2 linked regions of the Undibacterium sp. KW1 genome follow. The protein of the gene in region 1 interacts with the protein of each later gene in a pairwise test. Links are inferred from orthologs where the notes say so. Each region holds a gene or a part of one and is shown on either strand. Other genes may lie near its edges.

Region 1 (10,666 bases):
GCTTTTGCTGCTGATCGCCTGCGGCAGCATTTACCTGTTACTCGGCGACTTGCATGAAGCGCTGGTATTGCTGGCTTTTGTGTTTGTCATCATCGCTATCACCTTTTATCAGGAACACAAGACTGAGCGTGCACTTGAGGCCTTGCGTGATTTATCCAGTCCAAGAGCGCTGGTCATCAGGGATGGCCAACAAATACGCATCGCAGGCCGCGAAGTGGTTCCTGGCGATGTGCTGGTACTGGCAGAAGGCGACAGGATAGCTGCAGATGCGGTCTTGTTGTCTTGTCTGAACTTGACTGTCGATGAATCCCTGCTGACCGGTGAATCTGTTCCAGTCAACAAAACGACCCAGGAAGTTTCACCAGCGGCGATGGAGCAGGCTGGTGGCGAAGATACGCCTTTTGTCTTTTCTGGCAGTCTGGTGGTGCAAGGTAAAGGACTGGCGCAAGTGCTGGCAACGGGTGGCCAGACTGCCATAGGCAAGATAGGCGCAGCCTTGTCATCAGTCGACATCGAACCCACGCGGGTGCAAGTGGAAACCCGCAAGGTCGTCAAATATGTCGCCCTCTCCAGCCTGGGCATGGCGGTGCTATTGGCACTCTGGTATGGATACAGCCGCCAGCTCTGGCTGGATGGGGTGTTGATAGGCCTTACGTTTGCGATGGCCCTGATACCAGAAGAATTGCCTGTCGTATTAACGCTCTTCCTGGGTATAGGCGCATGGCGCATGGCCAGGCAACAGGTATTGACGCGAAGAGTACCAGCCATAGAAACGCTAGGTGCAACGACGGTGCTCTGTACGGATAAAACCGGCACACTGACGCAAAATAAAATGGAAGTCGTCCAATTATTCGCAGGAAATAAGCTCATTGACTGCCAGCAACCTAGAGCTGAATTACCGGAAGAGTTTCATGAGGTGCTGGAGTACGCCATTCTGGCCAGTCACCGTGAGCCTTTTGATCCGATGGAGGTAGCCATTCAAGGTGCAGGAATAAACATGCTCAGCAGGACTGAGCATTTGCACGCAGGCTGGGGACTGGTTGAAGAGTATCCCCTGTCAAAGGAATTGCTGGCCATGTCCAGAGTCTGGGCGTCAGAAGACAAGGAACAGTATGTCATTGCCACCAAGGGCGCGCCCGAGGCAGTTGCCGATCTTTGTCACTTGCCGCCAGCCGATGCAGAGGCATTGTTGAAACAAGTCAACCTGATGGCTGAAAAAGGGCTGCGTGTACTCGGTGTCGCCAAAGCAAAATTCAAAGCTGTCCATGCGCCTATCGTCATCGAGAACACGACGCAAGATGAACTACCCGACATCCAGCATGATTTTGATTTTGAACTGGTTGGCCTGATTGCCATGGCAGACCCGGTACGTGCTGGTGTACCGGCAGCCATCCATGAATGCCAGACGGCCGGGATACGGGTCGTGATGATTACCGGTGATTACCCGGCAACTGCAAAAAATATCGCGGCACAGTGTGGCTTGCCAGTGACAGGTGGCGTAATCACCGGCGCAGAACTCAATGAGATGGATGAGGCGCAATTGCAGCAGCGCATAGCAGACGTTGCCATATTTTGCCGGGTCGCGCCTGAACAAAAATTGCGCCTGGTGAATGCCTTCAAAGCCGCTGGAGAAGTCGTTGCCATGACCGGTGATGGTGTGAACGATGCACCGGCGCTGAAAGCTGCAAATATAGGAATAGCGATGGGCAAGCGGGGCACGGATGTGGCGCGTGAATCTGCGGCCCTGGTGTTGCTGGACGATGAGTTCTCTTCTATCGTGGCAGCCGTCAAATCAGGCCGCAGGATATTTGACAACCTCAGGAAAACCATTTGTTTTATCGTTGCCGTTCACATCCCTGTGATTGGCATGTCAGTTATCCCCGTCATGCTGGGCTGGCCCGTCATGTTGATGCCTGTGCATATCTTGTTTTTGCAACTCATTATCGACCCTACCTGTTCACTGGTATTTGAGGCCGAAGTGGAAGAAAACGATGTCATGCAAAGGCCGCCGCGGGCCACCGGGGCGACAATTTTCAATCGTAAAACCTTGTTCAAGGGTTTGCTGCAAGGATCGGCATTATTGCTGACCATACTGACGATTTATTACCTCGCCCTACAACAAATGGAAGTGAATCAGGCCAGGGCTATGGCATTCACAGCCATGGTGACAGGCAATATCGGTCTGATCTTTATCAACCGCAGTTTGTCCGCCAATATTTTGCATAGTCTGCGTCTGCCCAACCCAGTGTTGTGGTGGGTGGTGACTGGTGCCATGGCGGTGCTATCTCTGGCGCTGCTTTTGCCTGGGTTAGCCAGGCTGTTTTATTTTGCCAGATTACCCTTGACTGACCTGGCCATCAGCCTGCTTGCAGCGCTGCTGTGCATCAGCCTGATGGCTGCACTCAGGGTATTTGCAAATAGCAAGACGAAAGCCTGAACAAGCAGCATTGTCACAGGTGCAGTACTCAGGCTTGCGGTGTTTATTTTGGCAACAACTTGCGCCTCTCGTATTCAAGCTGGTTGATATGACGCTGTATGGCGACATCCATCTCATGCGGCAGGCCCTGGAAACTGATCCCTATGCGGTACTTGCCCTGCCTGCTTTTTTCTATCTGGGTGACGTGACGCACTATGCCTTCGCAGCGCACGACATTGCGTATGCCCAGCACGATATGCAATTTGGCGATGTGGTCCTGAACCTTGACTTCAGGCGGGCCCGACACTTGTACGCTCAGCCCGCCCACGCACAAATCAAAGATGGGCCAGTATGCCAGGGTTTCGCCTTTTTCATCATATAGCCGGACCTTGAGCGGATCGACGATGGGCAATTCATTGCGAAAATACTCGCGGCGCTGCATGCGCACGACACGAGCCGGTATTGGCACCCAAAAGGCATCCTGGTTGCCCCAACTGAAACGCTGGGGGTTGAGCCCTGTAAACTGCACGCGTATGCCGTCCGGCCTGGCCAGAAAAACACAGGAACTGGCTTTTTCCAGCAGTTTATTGGCGCGCGCATCGCCACCGATATCAAAGACCAGGCCATCATCCCTGGCTGAGAGTATCAGGGTCACGATGAATTCGCGACCCTCGTTAAAATAGACAGTGACCGGTTCGCGCCTGTGCGAAAGATCATTCAAAATGCCCAGAATTTCTCTCTGTCCCAACAGGAAAAATTTGTCCTCTATTTCGTCATTACTAAATGATGCAGACATCCATTTACCTTTTTATTTATTTTTCTTGAAAAATAGACTGCTTATTACTACTGGTCAATAAAATAATATCGCTTGTGTCATGATTTGACACATCAGTTGCTTTTTTTGCTCACCGAACGGCCACGACAGGCATCACCCGTTTGTCGCATAATGCCTGCAATTACATCCATTTTCAAAATAATATGCCAATGAGAATACTGGCCATTTGTGGCAGCCTGCGCGCTGCCTCGCTCAATGCCATGCTGATACGTGCCCTGAGCCGCCTGGCACCGCCGGATATCAGCATCCAGGTCTATGAAGGCATGGCAACATTGCCTCTGTTCAACCCCGATCTGGATTTATCACCACCCGCCAGCGTACTGAGCTTGAAAGAACAGATAGCCGCAGCCGATATCATACTGATTGCCAGCCCGGAGTATGCGCATGGCATGACAGGCGTCATCAAGAATGCCCTGGACTGGACCGTCAGCAGCGATGTATTTGTCTATAAACCTGTGGTGGTCTTGAATGCCTCGCCCAGGGCCAGGCATGCAGATGCGGCCTTGCGTGAAGTATTGAGTGTGATGTCAGCCAGGATACTGGAAACGGCGTCGGTACAAGTCCCGGTCATCGGCGCCAGGCTGGATGAGGATGGCATGATCAGCCATCCTGAAATTGCAGAAATTCTAAAGGCAGCACTCGCTAATGCCAGGGCTGAATGGCAAACCCTGCAAAGCTGAACAAAATATCAGGCGAGCAGGTAATCAGACCGCCAGTGCCTGTTCCAGCAAGGCGTGTAACTCACTGAAGGATGGCTCACCAACATAGCGTTTGAGGATATTGCCCTGCTTGTCGATGACATAGGTCGTCGGCGTCAGTTTCACATCGCCGAAGGATTGCGCCAGCTTGCCTTGTGGGTCGAGGGACACATGGAAAGGCAGCTTGCGGCTTTCAGCATAGTTGATGACATAATTCGGTGCATCATAGCTCATCGCAACGGCGACAAACTCCAGGCCTTGCTTATTATATTTATTGTAAGTCTCTATCATCTTGGGCATCTCGGCAACGCAAGTCGCGCAAGAGGTAGCCCAGAAGTTCACCATGACGACCTTGCCGCGCAGGCTTTGGGTCGATATTTTTTCACCTTTGAGATTGGTGAAACTCACCTCCGGCATAGGTGTTTTTGCCTTGTAAGTCATAAAAAAAGCGATAGCCAGGGCTAACAGCGCCGTTGCGGCGATGACTGAAAATATGGCAAATTTACGTGGTGAAGAAGGTGCCAGCATGGTTTTCCCAGAGCAAGAAACAAAGCAGGCTCCTATTATACGACCTAAGTCACAATCAGGTTTTGCGCTATCACAGCGACATCTACTTCTACAGCGACAGCTATAGCGGCTTTACCAAAGCCTGGCTACCGGCACGACGACACCGGCAAACCAGGAGCGGTCCTGGGAATTGCTGGTCAGGCCCTTGGTCATGCCCGCATCAAAGGTAAGCCGCTTGTTGGGGCTATAGGTCAGGGCGATCAGCGCCTGCCCCTGGTTTTTGGTGCCAGAGCGGTGCCAGCCAGCCCATTCTGCAGTGAGGCCCATTTTTTCATTAATTTCGGTCGAGAAAGACGCTGACAAGCCACTTTGCCAGTGTGAAGTCGCATCTTCAGCAAAGCCCAGGTGCGTCATGTTCAGGTTCAGGTCAGCGTGTACTTTGCCCAGATCCTGGCTGGCGATGCCATTCAAAGTCCAGTCTGACTTGCCAGATCCCAATGCATCTTTGGCCGTGGGGAATTTATTGCCGAACTCCAGGCCAAAAGCAGTATCGTCACTGATGACAAACGCCCGCTTGATGGTCAGCGAAGTATCACCAAAGCCGCGGTCATGCTGGCCTGCACCATCGTCGTTGATGATATGCGCCTCACCACCAAGCAAGACTCCCCATTCCTTGGAAAAAGCCAGCTTGAAAAGATAAGGCAGGCTCTGGCGCTGGGCTGGCCCGGTCTTGATGGTGTTGATACCCATTTCCAGTTCCAGTTGCCCGGCGACAGGCAGTTGCGCAGAATTGGATACCGAAGGACGATAAGGCGTTATCGCATCGACCTCTTCATCGGCAGCATAGGCGAACTGAGCACTCATGCATGTGAGGGAGCTCAGTACAGCCAATGCAGCTAAATTCAGGCGGGATATTCTGGACATGGTTTTCCTTTCATTCTGCAATCAGCATTGCTGGAGCGCTGATGGCTTTACCTGCCACATGGGTAGTCAGCACGATTGCGGTCGAGGTAGAGCCAAAGGCATTCAATTCATTGATGATACGCTGTAAATGTTCTACATCGGTCGCCAGTACACGCATGACGGCGCCATCTTCCCCAGTCACGGTATAGCAATCGATAATTTCAGGACAATTGGCGACATACTGGGCATAAGGCCGCCCCTGCTGCGTTGAGAGCCTGATCATGGCAGTAATTTGATAACCGAGTGCCTTGGGATTAATATCGGCACGATAGGCACGTATCACCTGGGCAGCTTCCAGGCGCTTGATGCGCTCGGACACTGCGGGCTGGCTCAGATGTACCTGGCGGCCTATCTCTGCATGCGACATGCGCGCATCCTGTTGCAATAATTGCAGGATTTTTTGATCAAACTGGTCGAGTTTATGATTCATAAGCATTTTGCGTCAATTTCCGATCAAAGCCTTGGCTGGATGAATAAATCCCTATGGAATCCCATTCAAACCATGGATTGCACTTGTTAAAGTAGAGTTACTGTAAAGCTTACACCAAACTTCAGGATGCCCCGGAAAAATTGCCATGACAACGACTATCACAGCCAGCCAGCTTGCCCATATTGCCAAGGAATTCGACACACCTTGCTGGGCTTACGATGCCACTATTATAAGAGCTCAAATTGCCCGCTTGCGTCAATTTGATGTGATCCGCTTTGCCCAGAAGGCATCCAGCAATATCCATTTGCTGCGCCTGATGCGTGAAGAAGGCGTGATGGTGGATTCTGTCTCACTCGGTGAAGTAGAGCGTGCTTTAGCCGCAGGTTATACCAGCCAGGCTAAACATGGTGGCCATGCGCCTATCGTGTTCACTGCGGATTTACTGGACCGCGCAACCCTGAAACGCGTAGTGGAATTGAATATCCCGGTAAATTGCGGCTCACCGCAGATGCTGGAGCAACTGGGGCAGGCACATCCTGGCCATGCCGTATGGTTGCGCATCAACCCTGGCTTTGGTCACGGCCATAGCCGCAAGACCAATACTGGTGGCGAACAAAGCAAGCATGGTATCTGGCATGAAGAGCTGCAAAACGCGCTGGCCATCATTGACCAATATGGTTTGACGCTGGTAGGTCTGCACATGCATATCGGTTCTGGCGTTGATTATGACCATTTGCAAAGCGTTTGCGATGCAATGATAGAACAGGTCAAAATCTGCAAGCGTGACTTGCAGGCGATTTCCATCGGTGGTGGCTTGTCCATCCCTTACCGTGGTGACGAGCCTGCGGTCGATACTGCGCACTATTTTGACATCTGGGACAAGGCCAGGAAAGAAATTGAAACCCTGCTGGGTCACAAAATCAGCATGGAAATAGAACCTGGGCGTTTCCTGGTGGCGCAATCTGGCATATTGATTTCTGAACTGCGTGCGCAAAAACAGGTGGGTAGCAATTTCTTTGCGCTGGTTGATGCAGGTTTCAATGACCTGGTGCGCCCTTCCATGTATGGCAGCTTCCATCGCATTAGCTGCCACGCGGCAGATGGCACAGCGCGCACTACGCCCTTGCGCCCTACTGTAGTAGCCGGGCCTTTATGTGAATCTGGTGACGTGTTCACCCAAGAAGATGGTGGTGTGGTTACGACCCAGGATTTGCCAGCTTGCGAGATTGGTGACCTGTTCGTCTTCCATGATGCCGGTGCTTACGGTGCCAGCATGTCATCTAACTATAATTCCCGCCCGCTGATACCTGAGATATTGGTCGATGGTGAGCAGATCAAACAAATCCGCCGTCGTCAGACTGTGCAGGAATTGATTGCTCTGGAAAATATTTAAGAACTAACGCAGTTCTTCCAGAAGCCCGGCCTTGCGGGCTTTGAGGATGGCGACATTGAGTTTGTCGATGATGCCGTCATCCTTGTCTGCCCTTACCGCAAAATGGATAGTGTCTATCAGCAGTGGCTTGGGCAAGACGGTCAAACGTATATCGGCAAAAGGTGAAGTGCTGCCTTCATTTTCATCACGCAAGGCCTGTAACCTGTTTTCAAGAAAGTGCGGGTCTTTATTCACAGAGCCAAACAATCCCGCATCCATACGCCGGAACAAGAGTTTATAGATACGTGACAAGGGTGCGTAATTATCGACCTCAACCTTGAAGAGATTGTCTTTCATTGCGTCGAAACGGTCACCATAGCTAAAGCCGCGTGGTATGCCTATGGTCTTGCCCTTGAGATCAGCCATGGTATTGAAGCGGAACTGGGCATCACTCCTGGTCACCAGGAACATATACTTCGATTGTATGGGCAGGGAAAAATGGAAGATTTTTTCGCGCTCTTTGGTTTTGGTGACGCCGTATATGACGCCCTCGCCATTTTCTGCAGCCTGCAACGCCCTTGGCCAAGGGCTGCGCTGCTGCTGTATCTGCAAGCCCCCTTCGCGCTCAATAAACTCAAACAGTTTTTCTGCCAGCTTCAAGGGAAAAGGCTGACCACGCTGGTCTATGGGGTCGGCGGTCAGCATCACCACTTCCTTGGCGCATGCTGCATGCATGCTGATGCCAAATACCAGCGCAAATAAAGTCAGCAGGGGCATGAGCCGCAAAGCTGGAACAGGATTGCACAAGCGCATTTGACTTCACCAGGACCTTTCATGCCAAATCCCTAACAGCAGCAGACCAGACTTATGCATGGCGATGCGCCTGGGGACAGGGATTGTGTGGGAGAGTAGAACAGACTAGCGGTACAACTAGAACTCATTTCATAAATAGGGTGAGATGCGTTTGCCTCATAGCGTGGGCTGGCAAGGCGGACGAGGCAGTCAATAGCGGTGCTATTGATAACGAGTCCAACGCTGTCCAGCACGCGCTATGAGGTAAACCCTCCGGGAACTGACGATTTGGGTGCATTGCGGCGTTGTGGCCCTCGCTAAGGCAGGAGCCTTAGCAGCGGACCACGCCTTGCACTGCATCCCAAATCGTCTTGTTCGCACTCATCCTATTTATGAAATGAGTTCTAATTAGCTTCCAATTCAGGAAACTTATCAGATAGTAACGTCATTATGGCAATGCAGCAAGTTTGACTAGATTTTATTACGATAAATGCAAATAAAATGCTTACAAAGGACGGCTGCATCCCAGGTGAAATATTGAAACGCTGGTCAACTTTTTGTCGAGCCCGGCTTCTTTTGGATGATGGCCTTGATGTGCGCCCATTGCGCAGCTTTGATGCCGCCTTTGTATGATTCCATAACCTTGCCATCGCGACCTATCAAAAAAACGGTAGGCGTGGCAAATACCTTGCCGAAATTATCCTGGTAATCCGGGGCATTGCGCCACAGGGACGGGAAGCCCTGATTGTCCCTGCTCAGCCATTTTGCCTGTTTGGCATAGTCATCAATATCACTCATTGCATCATCGATGCTGACGGTGACCAGTTCAAAGCCTGATTTTCTATTGGCTTCATAAAACTTGCGAAACGTGGGCATCTCGGCCTGACAGGTTGGGCACCAGGTCGCCCAGAAGGTCACCAGTATGATATCGCCTTTACTGGTGTCAAGCTTGTATGGCTTGCCGTTCAGCGTGGTGCCAGCCAGAGCAGGCTGGGCAGGGAACACTTCCTTGCTGGCCGCCTGGGCAAATTGGGCACTGAGGCTGGACGCGACAATCACAGTTACAGCCAACAACTTTGACATACCGAGCATGGCAATACTCCACTTCTGTCTGAGCGATAGCTTACAGCATAGTGCAGATTGAGATTGCCGTCTGCGCTTATAAGGCAATTTCAGGATAAGCCGCAGAGCGGGTACCTGGCCGCGGCGGATTATCTGCAGACCTGTACGTGAATACCATGGAAAACTTGGTCGCCGCAGTCTGGTTTTTGCCTGCAGCATGAAAGAGATTGCTATGGAACAGCAAGACATCACCCTGCTGCAAAGGCACAGGTTGGGCCTGCGCCAGCAAAGCCTGGTTTTGTTCGAGGTCAGTACGCAAGAACTGGGCTTCATCGAGTTGCGCAACATCAATATCGATTTTATGGGAGCCAGGTATCACCAGCAGGCAGCCATTTTCTACGGTTTCATTGCGCAGTGCCAACCACGACGATATGAGTTCTGCACGCTGGAAATTCCAGTAGCGGCTATCCCTGTGCCAGCCTGTGGCTGTTGAGTACTGCGGTTGCTTGCTCATGATGCAATTGTGATGCGACTGCGACAGCACTGCCCCCTTACCCAGCAATTGCAATAAGGGTTCTGACAGTGCCTGGCCGGTTGCCCATTGCGCCAGACGCGGATCACGCGCGTAGGCTTGCAATAAACGCCTGGCAGTCAGGCCGCCTTCAGCCTCGCGTGAAGCAGGTGCGCCGGGATAGCGGGTATCAGCTTCATACTCTATCGGTTGCACCTGCCCTGCCAGTTGCTGTTCGCAATAGGCAATCACTTCTTCACAGTAAGCGGCACTGGCCTGCTGCCGCAGTACCAGTAAACCCTGGCTGGCAAATTCTTGTTGTTGCGCGGTACTTAACATGGTCATCATTTTCAATGAAAAAATGCCATTAAACGCATCCGTCATGACGCAGTAAAAATGGCTCACTCTTGATTTTAGGGGAGTTTATCTTTAGGCGATCAGAACAGATCAGATCAAATAATGTGTGATTGTGATTAGCGTGCAATTCTAAAAATCCAGTAATCGGTGATAATGTAGGCCAAATTCAACGCAAAAGCCCCTTACTTAACATGACACACACCATACTGGAAAACATCAACGTCAGTTCTTTCGAGAACATGCCCACCCCTGAAGAACTGCATGCCCGCCTGCCTTTGAGCGATCTGGCTGGCGATGTTGTCGAGCAAAGCCGCGAGAGCCTGCGCAACATACTGGAACGCAAGGACAAACGCCTGTTCGTCGTCGTCGGCCCCTGCTCCATTCATGACCCGGTCGCTGGCCTCGACTATGCGCGCCGCCTGAGAGCCCTGCAGGAAGAAGTCAAGGATGTGATGTTGCTGGTCATGCGCGTGTATTTTGAAAAACCACGTACGACCACAGGCTGGAAGGGTTACATCAATGACCCGTACATGGATGACTCTTTCCGTGTTGATGAGGGCATGGAAAAAGCCCGCCAATTTTTGCTGGATGTCTGCGAACTCGGTCTGCCGACCGGCACTGAAGCGCTGGACCCGATATCACCACAATACCTGGGTGACCTGATTGCCTGGACGGCGATCGGTGCGCGCACGACAGAATCCCAGACCCATCGCGAAATGTCGT
Region 2 (10,477 bases), 5.1 Mb from region 1 along the record:
AGCCTGGCAATTTTAACCAACGCCGTCTATATTGTTCAATTGCGCATGGAAGTGGTAGCACGCCCCAGTGGATTAACAGAAGAAAATGACCTGTTTTCCATCAATATCAGCAACCGCAAAGTCGCCGATCATGCCGAGCAGATCGCCACGCAAAAACAAGAAGAAGCAACCATACGAGGGGTCTCTGGTGTACAGGGCGTGACAAGGGTCAGCCAGACACCATTATCCTGGTCCGGCAGTACCACTGGTGTTTCGCTGGACAGGAAGCAGGCTGCCACCAGTGCCAACGTATCGATGTATATCGCATCGGAATCCGTGATGAAACTCTGGGGCCTGAAGCTGGCCGACGGGCGTGACTTCAATCAGGGTGAATTCCGCGAAATTGACACCAGTACCAGCAAGGAATTTCCCAATGTCGTCATCATTACCAAGGCACTCGCAGAAAAACTTTTCCCAGGTCAGGCCAGTGTCGTTGGCAAAACCATTTATTTTGGCACGGGCGACGATGCGAACGAGAGCAGGATCATCGGTGTGCTTGAGCGTTTGCAAACCCATGCTGCCCAGATTGGCGAAAAAGGTGAAATCTCGGTGGTCTTGCCCATACGCATGTCAAATGACCCCTACTCCAAGTATTCGGTACGCGCCGAACCCGGCCAGCGTGAACGTGTCATGAAGGATGTTGAGATGGCATTGAGAAAAGCATCTGCGACACCTATCATCATCAATATGCGCAGTTTGCAGGAAGACAGGTCCAGACGCTACCGCGCTGACAATGGCCTGGCCTGGATGCTGATCGCCGTTTGCGTCTTGCTCTTATTGGTAACGGCCAGCGGCATCGTCGGCATTTCCAGCCTGTGGGTGACGCAACGGCGCAAGCATATCGGTGTGCGCCGTGCACTGGGTGCGCGCAAGATAGACGTGTTGCGTTATTTCGTCACTGAGAACTTCATGATCACCACTTTTGGTATCGCCTGCGGCCTTGCCCTGGCCATAGGTCTCAACCAGTTATTGGTCAGCAAGCTGGAGCTGACCAAATTGCCTGCAGCTTATTTGCTGGGAGGCAGTGTAATTTTCTGGATACTTGGTATCATCGCGGTGGTGGGACCGGCGGCCCGTGCTGCGTCGATTTCACCGGCCACTGCTACCCGCAGTACCTGAAGTACTACAACCCCTAAGCCTTGAAAACACAAACACTGACAATGCCTACCGTATTAATTATTGATGACAATGCCACCGTTGCGGTGGCACTGGAAGTGCTGTTTTCCCTGCATGATATTGATGCGGTCTGTGCCACTTCGCCAGAACAGGGCCTGGCGATGCTGGAGCATCAGGCGATAGACCTGGTGATACAGGACATGAACTTCACCGCAGACACCACCTCTGGTGATGAAGGTCGCGCCCTGTTCACTGAAATACGCAAGCGCTACCCTGACCTGCCCGTGATCTTGCTGACAGCCTGGACACATCTGGATGCGGCGGTAGAACTGATCAGGTCAGGCGCTGCCGATTACCTCGGCAAACCCTGGAATGACCAGAAACTATTGACCACAGTCAGGAATCTGATAGAACTCGGGCAAAGCAACCGCGCCCTGCAACAAAGACTGCAACGCGAACGCAAGCAAAAACGTGAGCTGGAGCAAAAATTCAATCTCTGCAATCTGGTCTGGAATGATGCTGCGACCGAACGGGTACTGGGCATGGCTTGCCAGGTCGCCCGCGCCGATGTGCCGGTGCTGATCACCGGGCCAAATGGTGCAGGCAAGGAAAGAATCGCTGAAATCATACAGGCCAATTCCAGCGTCAAGGATGGCCCTTTTGTCGTCCTCAATTGTGGTGCCTTGCCAGCCGAACTTATAGAAGCCGAACTGTTTGGTGCCGAAGCTGGTGCCTACACCGGGGCCAGCAAGGCGCGCGAAGGCAAGTTTGAAGCAGCCGATGGCGGCACCCTGTTCCTCGATGAAATTGGTAACCTGCCACTCGCCGGGCAAATGAAATTATTGCGGGTGCTGGAAACCGGGCGCTTTGAAAGACTGGGCTCAAACAAGGAAAGACAGGTCAAGGTACGCGTCTTGAGCGCCACCAACGCTGATTTGCCAGCCATGATCAAGGCAGGCAGCTTCCGCCAGGATTTGCTGTATCGCCTGAACGTCATCGAATTGCATTTGCCTACACTGGCAGAACGCACTGGCGACATCTTGCCGTTGGCAGAATACTTCCTCAGCAATGGCAAGACCCTGCATCCCAGCACGGCATCGGCACTGATGCAATATGCCTGGCCGGGCAATGTCAGGGAACTTAAAAATGTCATGCAGCGTGCCTGCCTGCTGGCCGCCAAAACTGAAATCATGCCCACTGATCTTGGCCTGCCTTTGGCTAATAGCTGGGTCAATGAGCAGGAGCCCGACAAAGAGGCGATAGAACGCGCCCTGCAAAAAGCCCATGGTGTGGTGGCGCAAGCCGCTGCCGAACTGGGTTTGAGCCGCCAGGCCTTATACCGGCGTATGGACAGGCTGGGCATCAGTCGTAGCGCATGACAGAGCAAACGCCATCAGCCAACGGCACCAATAAAAAGCCGCTGTTTTCCATGCTCACGCGACTGAGCCTGTTGATCATCGCGATTTTATTGCTGGCAGTTGCAGTCAGCATGCTGATGCTGCATTTATTGCCAGAACAGGTCTGGCTGGCTGCCGGACTCAGTTTGCTGATTATCTTGCCCTTGGGTGTGGGCATAGTACGCAGCCAGTTGCAAGCCATGATACGTTTATTCCATACCCTTGCCGGTACCGTCATCAGCTACCAGGACAATGATTTTTCCATAGGTGTACACTGGCCCTTGCAAGACGAGTTGGGTGAACTGGTAGATGCCCACAATGCCTTGGGCGATGTCTTGCGCAAGCAAAGATTGAATCTGGTACAGCGTGAATTGCTGCTTGATACCATGGTGCAGAACACGCCAGTGGCGATGATGCTGGTGGCTGACCACGGCCCCATTGTCTTCGCCAATATCGCGGCCAGGCAATTGCTGAACCAGGGACGCAAACTCGAAGGTTTCAGTTTTAATGAAGTGATGACACAAGTCTCGGCCTCATTGCGGGAGGCCATACTGCGCGGTGGCGATGGCTTGTTCACAGTAGCAGCCAAAGATGCAGAAGAAGAGGAAGAGGTATATCACCTGGCGCGCCGCCACTTCAGCCTGAATGGCCGTCATCATGAATTATTTTTGCTGCGCCACCTGACGGTGGAATTGCGCCGCCAGGAAGTGCAGACCTGGAAAAAAGTCATACGTGTGATCAGTCATGAACTCAATAACTCACTGGCACCGATAGCCTCGCTGGCGAATTCTGCTGCGGTACTGGTAAGCCGTGGCCAAACCGAGCGCCTGCCCGGTATTTTGCTCACGATAGAAGAACGCACCCGCCATCTGGAAAGTTTTATCGATGGTTATGCACGCTTCGCCAAGCTGCCGACACCGAGGCTGGAGAGTACCCACTGGGATAACTTTATCGCAGGCCTGAAGTCACAGGTCATCTTCACCGTGACTGACAGCTTGCCTGAAGAACCTGTCAACCTCGACAGGGCACAAATGGAACATGCGCTGCTGAACCTGTTGAAGAATGCCCATGAGTCTGGCTCACGGGAAGATGAAGTATTTCTAAACATACGCAACTTGCAAGGCATCATACGCATAGAAGTCATGGACAGGGGTAGCGGCATGACAGATACGGTGATGTCGAATGCCCTGATCCCCTTTTACTCCACCAAACGCAGTGGCACAGGCCTGGGCCTGGCACTGGTGCGTGAAATCATAGAAGCACATGGCGGCAGGATCAGCCTGCAAAACCGTGAAGGCGGCGGCCTGAACGTCAGCCTGTTCCTGCCTGTATCACCCTAAGCAAATGCGATTGGTAAAACGATCAACATGCACAACCCGGCGGCACGGCGGTTGCTGGCAGTAATGCTGCCGCCATGCGCCTGTATCACGCGCTGGGTAATCGCCAGCCCCAGGCCATAGCCTTCACTGCTTTGTTCTGCCAGCACACTACGGTAGAAAGGCTGGAAGATGCTCTGCAATTCAGCTTCCGGCACGCCTTCGCCTTCATCCAGGATGGATACATGTAATTGCCTGCCCAGTACTTCTGCGTGAAGGGTCACGGCAGTATCGGGACGGGTATGCCGTATCGCATTGCGCAAGACATTTTCCATCGCCCGGTGCAGCAATTCATAGCGCCCCAGTACGCACACCTTGCTGATGGCATCGACAGAATATTCAGTCTTGAACGCCTTGCCTGCGGTCTTCGCTTCAAAGTGGGCATTGTCAGTCAAGTCAGCGAATAATTCATCCATGTGTATCAGGTCTTGCCCTGCATGGGCACCTGCTTCGAGACGCGACAGTGTCAGGATTTCACCGACCAGTTTATCCATGCGCACGGCTTCCCTGTCCATGCGCACCATGTATTCTTCTGCCTTGTCCGGCTGCTGGCGCGCCAGGCCTATCGCTGCCTGCAAACGTGCCAGTGGTGAACGCAGTTCATGTGATACATCATGTAAGAGACGGCGCTGGTTTTGCAGTGAACCTGTCAACTGCTCGGCCATGCGGTCAAAGTCGCGGCCCAGATCAGTCAGTTCATCCTTGCGCTTGCCCATGCTGTCCCCTATGCGCGTCTGTAGCCTGCCATTTGTCAGTTCATGAAAAGCCTCGCTGAGCCTGCGTATAGGCTTGGACATATACCAGGCCATCAGAGCCGCAAACAGCAGGCTGGCAAACAGGGCAACCGTCATGGGAATGAAGGCTCGCGAATCGCCGCCATCATGCGGTGGCTTGCGCATACCCATAGGCACCCGCCCAGGCTCACCAGGCGGACCACCGGGCCTGGCTGCATCACGAAAATCCGGACCGGGACCATGTTTGAATTCAGAACCAGAACCTGAGCCGGGGCCGCGCCTGTCTTCATGCTGGGGTTTGTCGGGCTGCACAGCCATTACCGCAGCCCTGGCCATGTCTTCGTTGCTGCGTTTGATCCAGAAGGTCACACTGATACCGGCGATGGCCGTCAATTGGGCCAGCCAGATGAAGAAAAAGAATTTCCAGAACAAGCGACCGAGTTTCAGCATACTGAGTTTAGGCATCATTACTCGCTTATTCACTTACTCGCGCGTCAGCATATAACCCTGGCGATATACCGTCTGTATGACAGTACGGCCATCGGCAAAGGCGCTGATCTTTTGTCGTATACTGCTGAGGTGGACATCGATATTCCTGTCGAATCTGGCCAGTGGGCGGCCCAGACCCTGCTCGGACAATTCATTCTTGCTGACAGTTTGTCCGGCATTTCTTGCCAACAACTCCAGCAAAGTGAATTCAGTGCTGGTCAGGTCCAGCATTTTATTATTCCATTCTGCGCGGCGCTGGCCCGGCCATATCTGCAGTGCACCCACGACCAGGCATAGTCTGTCCTGGTCGGCATTCATGCCACTCTCGGTACGGCGCAGGATGGCCCTGAGCCTGGCCAGCAATTCGCGTGGGGTACATGGTTTGGGCACATAATCATCGGCCCCCAGTTCAAGACCGATGATGCGATCGACATCATCGCCACGCGCCGTCAGCATCAGCACCGGCATGCGGCTGTGCTCGCGGATGCGGCGCAGGGCTTCGATGCCATTCATGCGCGGCATCATGACATCCAGCACTGCTATCGCATGCTGGCCAGACAAAGCCTCTGCTACGGCTTGTTCGCCATCATGTACGGTAGTAATGGCAAAACCCTCACGCTCAAGATATTCCTTGAGCATGCCTATCAGTTCGACGTCATCGTCTGCGAGCAATACCTTGGTCATAAAGTGTGGGGATATGAATTCTATGTACTGATGATAGCAAAGCCATCTATGTACGCGTGCAAATTTACCTGCTTTTACAGTCGCACTTCTTTGGTGACACAAAATCCTTACCTAACTTTACCTTTGCTTTACTGCACTTAACAAGTCATCAAGACACAATGCAGCAACACCAATGTAATACCCACAGCAAGGAAAAAACATCATGGAAAAGCATGGCAATCAACTGGAAACTGATCTTCATACCCTGATGCAGTCATCTGCCTCACGCAGGCAGATGCTGCGCTGGATATCGGCGGGTGGCGCTGCGACCTTGTTAGGCTGTGGTGGTGGCAGTGACGCCTCCACCTCAACAACGACTTCATCAACGACAAGCACCACAGGTACAACTACAGGCACAAGCACAGGAACAACAGGCAGCACGACTTCCTCCTGCAGCATCATCCCGGAAGAAACTGCCGGACCTTATCCCGGTGACGGCAGTAACAGCAATGGTGTCAGTATTGCCAATGCGCTGGCGCTGTCCGGCATAGTGCGCAGTGATATACGTTCCAGTATTGCCGGTGCCAGCGGTGTGGCGGCAGGTGTGCCCCTGACCATCAAGCTGCAACTCGTGAATACCAAAACCAGTTGCGCTTCGCTGGCGGGTTATGCGATCTACCTGTGGCATTGTGACAGGGATGGCAATTATTCCATGTATTCATCCGGGGTCACCGCAGAGAACTACCTGCGCGGCGTGCAGGAGACGGACAGCAATGGCAGTGTCAGTTTCACCACGATCTTCCCTGGCTGCTATTCAGGACGTATCCCGCACGTGCATTTCGAGGTCTATCCCAGTGTGAGCAAGATCAGCAGTTCCAATAACAAGGTCAAGACTTCGCAATTCACCTTCCCCATGGCGACGCTGAATGAAGCCTACCAGGCCACAGGTTACACCTCCAGCGTACGCAACCTGTCGCAGATCACATATGCAACTGACAATGTCTTCAGCGATGGCACCAGCCTGCAAATGGTCAGCGTGACTGGCAATGCCACACAGGGCTATGTCGTGACTCTGACCGTGGGTATATCCGTATAAAACTTACAATGCCGGGGACAGAAGCAACTTGTTTTGCTCCCGGTATTTACATAGAATCGGGTTTGATTGACACTCTCTTACACTCTTTTCAAGAAAGGAGGAAATATGGAAGTTCTAAAGTATGCCATCAGCGGCATACGCAACTTTGGTACCTTTGCCAGCTCTTGTCCTGAATCCATCGCGCAGCGATAAAAGGCGAGAGCACGTAGATCCCATCACCCTCCGGGCCAGTTCTCGGCTCATTATCGTTAGCGCTCCTGTTGACGTGGATGCCTGCATCCCAAAACAAAGACAAGAGCATGACTACCTTATTATCTGCACAAGCATTACAACTCGACACCAGCCACGGTGTCTTATTCGAAAACCTTAACTTCACCCTACAAGTCGGTCAACGCATAGGCTTGATAGGTCACAACGGCAGTGGCAAATCGACCTTGCTTTCCCTGCTGGCAGGACAACGCCACGCCCATAGCGGCAGCATACAGATGGCACGCCTGTGCCGCCTGCAATATGTAGAACAACACCTGCCACCTGCGCTGCATGCGCTGAGCCTGTACGATGCGATGCTGGATGCCATCAATGACCAACCAGAATTGCACTGGCGTGTCGATAGCCTCTTGCAGGAACTCGGCATCGATGCACGCACTGCCGGGGTAGCCGTACAATCCCTGTCCGGTGGCCAGCATACCCGCCTGCTATTGGGCCGGGCCTTATTACGCGACCCCAATCTCTTGCTGCTGGACGAGCCCAGCAATCATCTCGACTTGCCATCGCTGTTATGGCTGGAAGAATTTTTGCTGAACTGGAAAGGCGCATTTGTGCTGGTGTCACATGACCAGCGCCTGCTGAACCGTGTGACACGACAAAGCTGGATCTTGCGTGACCGGCAAATCACCTGCTTTGACCAACCCTGCTCTGAAGCCCTGCAATCCCTGGCTTTGGCGGATGAAGCCGCACAGGCAAGACGTGATGCCGAGCAATCCGAAATTGACAGGCTGGCAGCCAGTAGCAAGCGTCTGGCCATCTGGGGTAGTGTGTATGACAATGAAAAACTGGCACGCAAAGCCAAGACTATGCAAAAGCGGGCAGACCGGCTGAAGGAAGAACAAACCACAGTCACCGAAGGCCAGCCCTGGACTTTGCAATTGCATGGCAAGGCATCGCCCGCCAATCACTTACTGCAACTTGATAAGCTGACAGTCAGGGCAGCGCCTGGTTTGCCAGCGCTGTTCAAACTGGAGCAATTCGGTGTACGGCCGGGTGACAAGATCGCCTTGCTGGGCGCGAATGGCACGGGTAAGTCTTCGCTGCTCAGGCAGTGCTGGCAAGCGATACAGTCAGGCCAGGAGCCAACACAGGCCAGCGAACACATCAGTTGGCATGCGACAGCGCAGATCGGTTATTACGACCAGTCTTTGCAACAACTGAACAGCGATGCCAGCCTGCCTGATGCGCTGTATCCCTTTGTCGCTGGCTCTGATACTGCCAGGACAGAACTGGCACGCAAGCAGGCGCTGATCTCAGCAGGCTTTCCTTATCACCGACATCAGCAAAAAGTGGCATCGCTGAGTGGTGGTGAACGGGCACGTCTGTTGTTTTTGGCACTCTCGCTGGCAAGCTACCATTTACTGTTTCTTGATGAACCGACCAATCATCTGGACATGCAGGGCAAACAGGAATTAACTGAAGCACTGGCAGGATTTGCCGGTGGCTTTTTGCTGGTATCGCATGACCGGGATTTGATAGAGCAAAGCTGCCAGGAATTCTGGGTAGTACAGGATGGTCGCCTGGAAAGATGGCTGGATGCAGAAAGTGCCTATGAATGTCTGCGGCAAAAACAGCCAGCATCTGAAACGGGGCGGGCAATGTCCGCGGCACCTGACACAGTGCATAGCAAAGCTGGCGAGACAGCGCTCAGTGATACGGAGCTGGCTTTGCAAAGACTATGTGAACTGGAGGAATTATTGCATGCTGATCTGGCACGCAGACCCAAGCACCAGAAGCCGCAACAGCAGGCAAGCTGGCGTCAGGAAATGGCAGATTTAAATCAGTTTCTTGGTCTGAATTAATCCGCCTGACCAGCAGTAAGTCATCCTCGGCGGAGCGCAACATCAGGCAAGCAAGATGTCGTGCTCCGTTTTTTTAACTCCCGGGCAAACCCTGGTCACACCACATGCATGCCTCACGCTGACTATCGGTACGCATGCTGCATGCCGGGCATGCCACCAGGTTTTCTTTTTGTGTTGAAGCGTTTGAAAATACCCTGAAAAATATCCAAACAGCCAGGGCAGCAAATCCCACAAAGAAAACCAGATACACAGCCGCAGACGCAGATATCCAGTCCTGCAGTACCGCCCGGGCAATCAACAGCAACAAAACGACGCTGACAACTGATATTCTGAACAAGAATTTCATCCTGCGTATCCCATATATATTCCTTACATATCCCTTATTTCAGGCTCATGCAAGCGGAAAGCGTATGAGCAATTGCGTCCCGGTCGCGGCAGAGGATTGCAATTCAATCTCGCCATTAAAAGCCACCACCCGTTCGCGCATACCGGTGATGCCTATGCCAGCAGAGCTGTGGTGTATATCAAAACCCACGCCATTGTCGCTGACCTCTATCTGCAAACTCTTTTGCTCTTCCAGCATGGTCAGGGCCACTTCGACCTGCGTCGCCCCGGCATGCTTCATGACGTTGGACAAGGCTTCTTGTATGATGCGATAAACTGAAATTGCCAGCCCGCTATCCAATCCTGAAAAATCCCCATCGCTGTCAAAATGAAACTGACAGCCTGGCACATTGCTGTTGTAATGCCTGAGCATGTCTTCGACTGCACCTTGCAAACCCAGCATATCCAATACTTCAGGCCGCAGGCGGCGCACCAGGTTGCGGCCATTGGCATATAAATCCAGCGTCAGTTTGGTGATGGCTCCGGCGCGCTCCTGGATTTCTTCACTGACACCGCCAGCGGCCATCTGCGCAGCAAGGTGCTGTATACGTTGCGCTTCCAGCCGCGCGGCAATCAATGAGGCATTCAGTTCATCGTGTATTTCTATAGCGATGCTCTTGCGTTCATCTTCTACTATGCTGTGCACCTTTTGTATGAGCTTGCGTTTTTCTGCATTGGCTTTCAACGCTTCATTGCGCGACTCCATCAAATCACGCGTTCTTTCCTGTACCTTGTTTTCCAGATCCTGCTTGGCCTGTTGCAGGCTGATGGACATGGCATTGATAGAAATCTGCAAGTCCCCTATCTCGCCACCCGTAGTCACTTGCAGCGTATTCGAATAATCACCCTCACGTATCTCACGCAGGGTTTCTATGGATTTTTGCAAGGGCCGTGTCAGGCTCAATGCCAGATAGACTGCCAGCACCGCGCTGACAAACAAAGCCAGCCCGCTCATCGCCAGTTCAAACATGAAGCGCTGGCTATGTTTGGCCAACATGCGCGTCGCCGACATCGTGACCCTGACATAACCCAGCATATCTGCATCTTTACTCTCCTTGCTGGCCGTGGTCAGGGGCAAGACACCTGATGTCGCAGCCCTGGATTCTTTGAGCAA

Evidence for each region.
Region 2: the proteins of lysA (region 1) and UNDKW_RS24545 interact in binary tests that used the Escherichia coli proteins (3 or more experiments, as listed by UniProt). The link is inferred for Undibacterium sp. KW1 from one-to-one orthologs.

What each region holds. Positions count from the first base shown.
Region 1 is NZ_AP018439.1:387,601-398,266, reverse strand. What follows is about bases 5,212-8,118. They hold lysA (diaminopimelate decarboxylase), read left to right. Parts: upstream 5,212-5,994; coding sequence 5,995-7,242; downstream 7,243-8,118. Other genes in these bases: UNDKW_RS01800 (ABC transporter substrate-binding protein), read right to left, coding at 7,246-8,034; UNDKW_RS01810 (Lrp/AsnC family transcriptional regulator), read right to left, coding at 5,391-5,849; UNDKW_RS01815 (transporter), read right to left, coding at 5,212-5,380. In the rest of the region: UNDKW_RS01835 (cation-translocating P-type ATPase), read left to right, coding at 1-2,437; UNDKW_RS01830 (flagellar brake protein), read right to left, coding at 2,481-3,212; UNDKW_RS01825 (NADPH-dependent FMN reductase), read left to right, coding at 3,395-3,931; UNDKW_RS01820 (TlpA disulfide reductase family protein), read right to left, coding at 3,956-4,477; more of UNDKW_RS01815, read right to left, coding at 4,589-5,211; UNDKW_RS01795 (TlpA disulfide reductase family protein), read right to left, coding at 8,563-9,105; UNDKW_RS01790 (phytanoyl-CoA dioxygenase family protein), read right to left, coding at 9,173-9,934; UNDKW_RS01785 (3-deoxy-7-phosphoheptulonate synthase), read left to right, coding at 10,135-10,666. UniProt on the Escherichia coli protein: Specifically catalyzes the decarboxylation of meso-diaminopimelate (meso-DAP) to L-lysine. Is not active against the DD- or LL-isomers of diaminopimelate.
Region 2 is NZ_AP018439.1:5,469,021-5,479,497, forward strand. The notes cover bases 3,991-6,708. They hold UNDKW_RS24545 (response regulator), read right to left. Parts: upstream 5,836-6,708; coding sequence 5,146-5,835; downstream 3,991-5,145. Other genes in these bases: UNDKW_RS24540 (ATP-binding protein), read right to left, coding at 3,991-5,127; UNDKW_RS24550 (intradiol ring-cleavage dioxygenase), read left to right, coding at 6,038-6,708. In the rest of the region: UNDKW_RS24525 (ABC transporter permease), read left to right, coding at 1-1,158; UNDKW_RS24530 (sigma-54 dependent transcriptional regulator), read left to right, coding at 1,200-2,534; UNDKW_RS24535 (PAS domain-containing sensor histidine kinase), read left to right, coding at 2,531-3,892; more of UNDKW_RS24540, read right to left, coding at 3,889-3,990; more of UNDKW_RS24550, read left to right, coding at 6,709-6,910; UNDKW_RS24555 (ABC-F family ATP-binding cassette domain-containing protein), read left to right, coding at 7,210-8,979; UNDKW_RS24560 (hypothetical protein), read right to left, coding at 9,053-9,316; UNDKW_RS24565 (ATP-binding protein), read right to left, coding at 9,371-10,477. UniProt on the Escherichia coli protein: Response regulator member of the two-component regulatory system CpxA/CpxR which responds to envelope stress response by activating expression of downstream genes including cpxP, degP, dsbA and ppiA.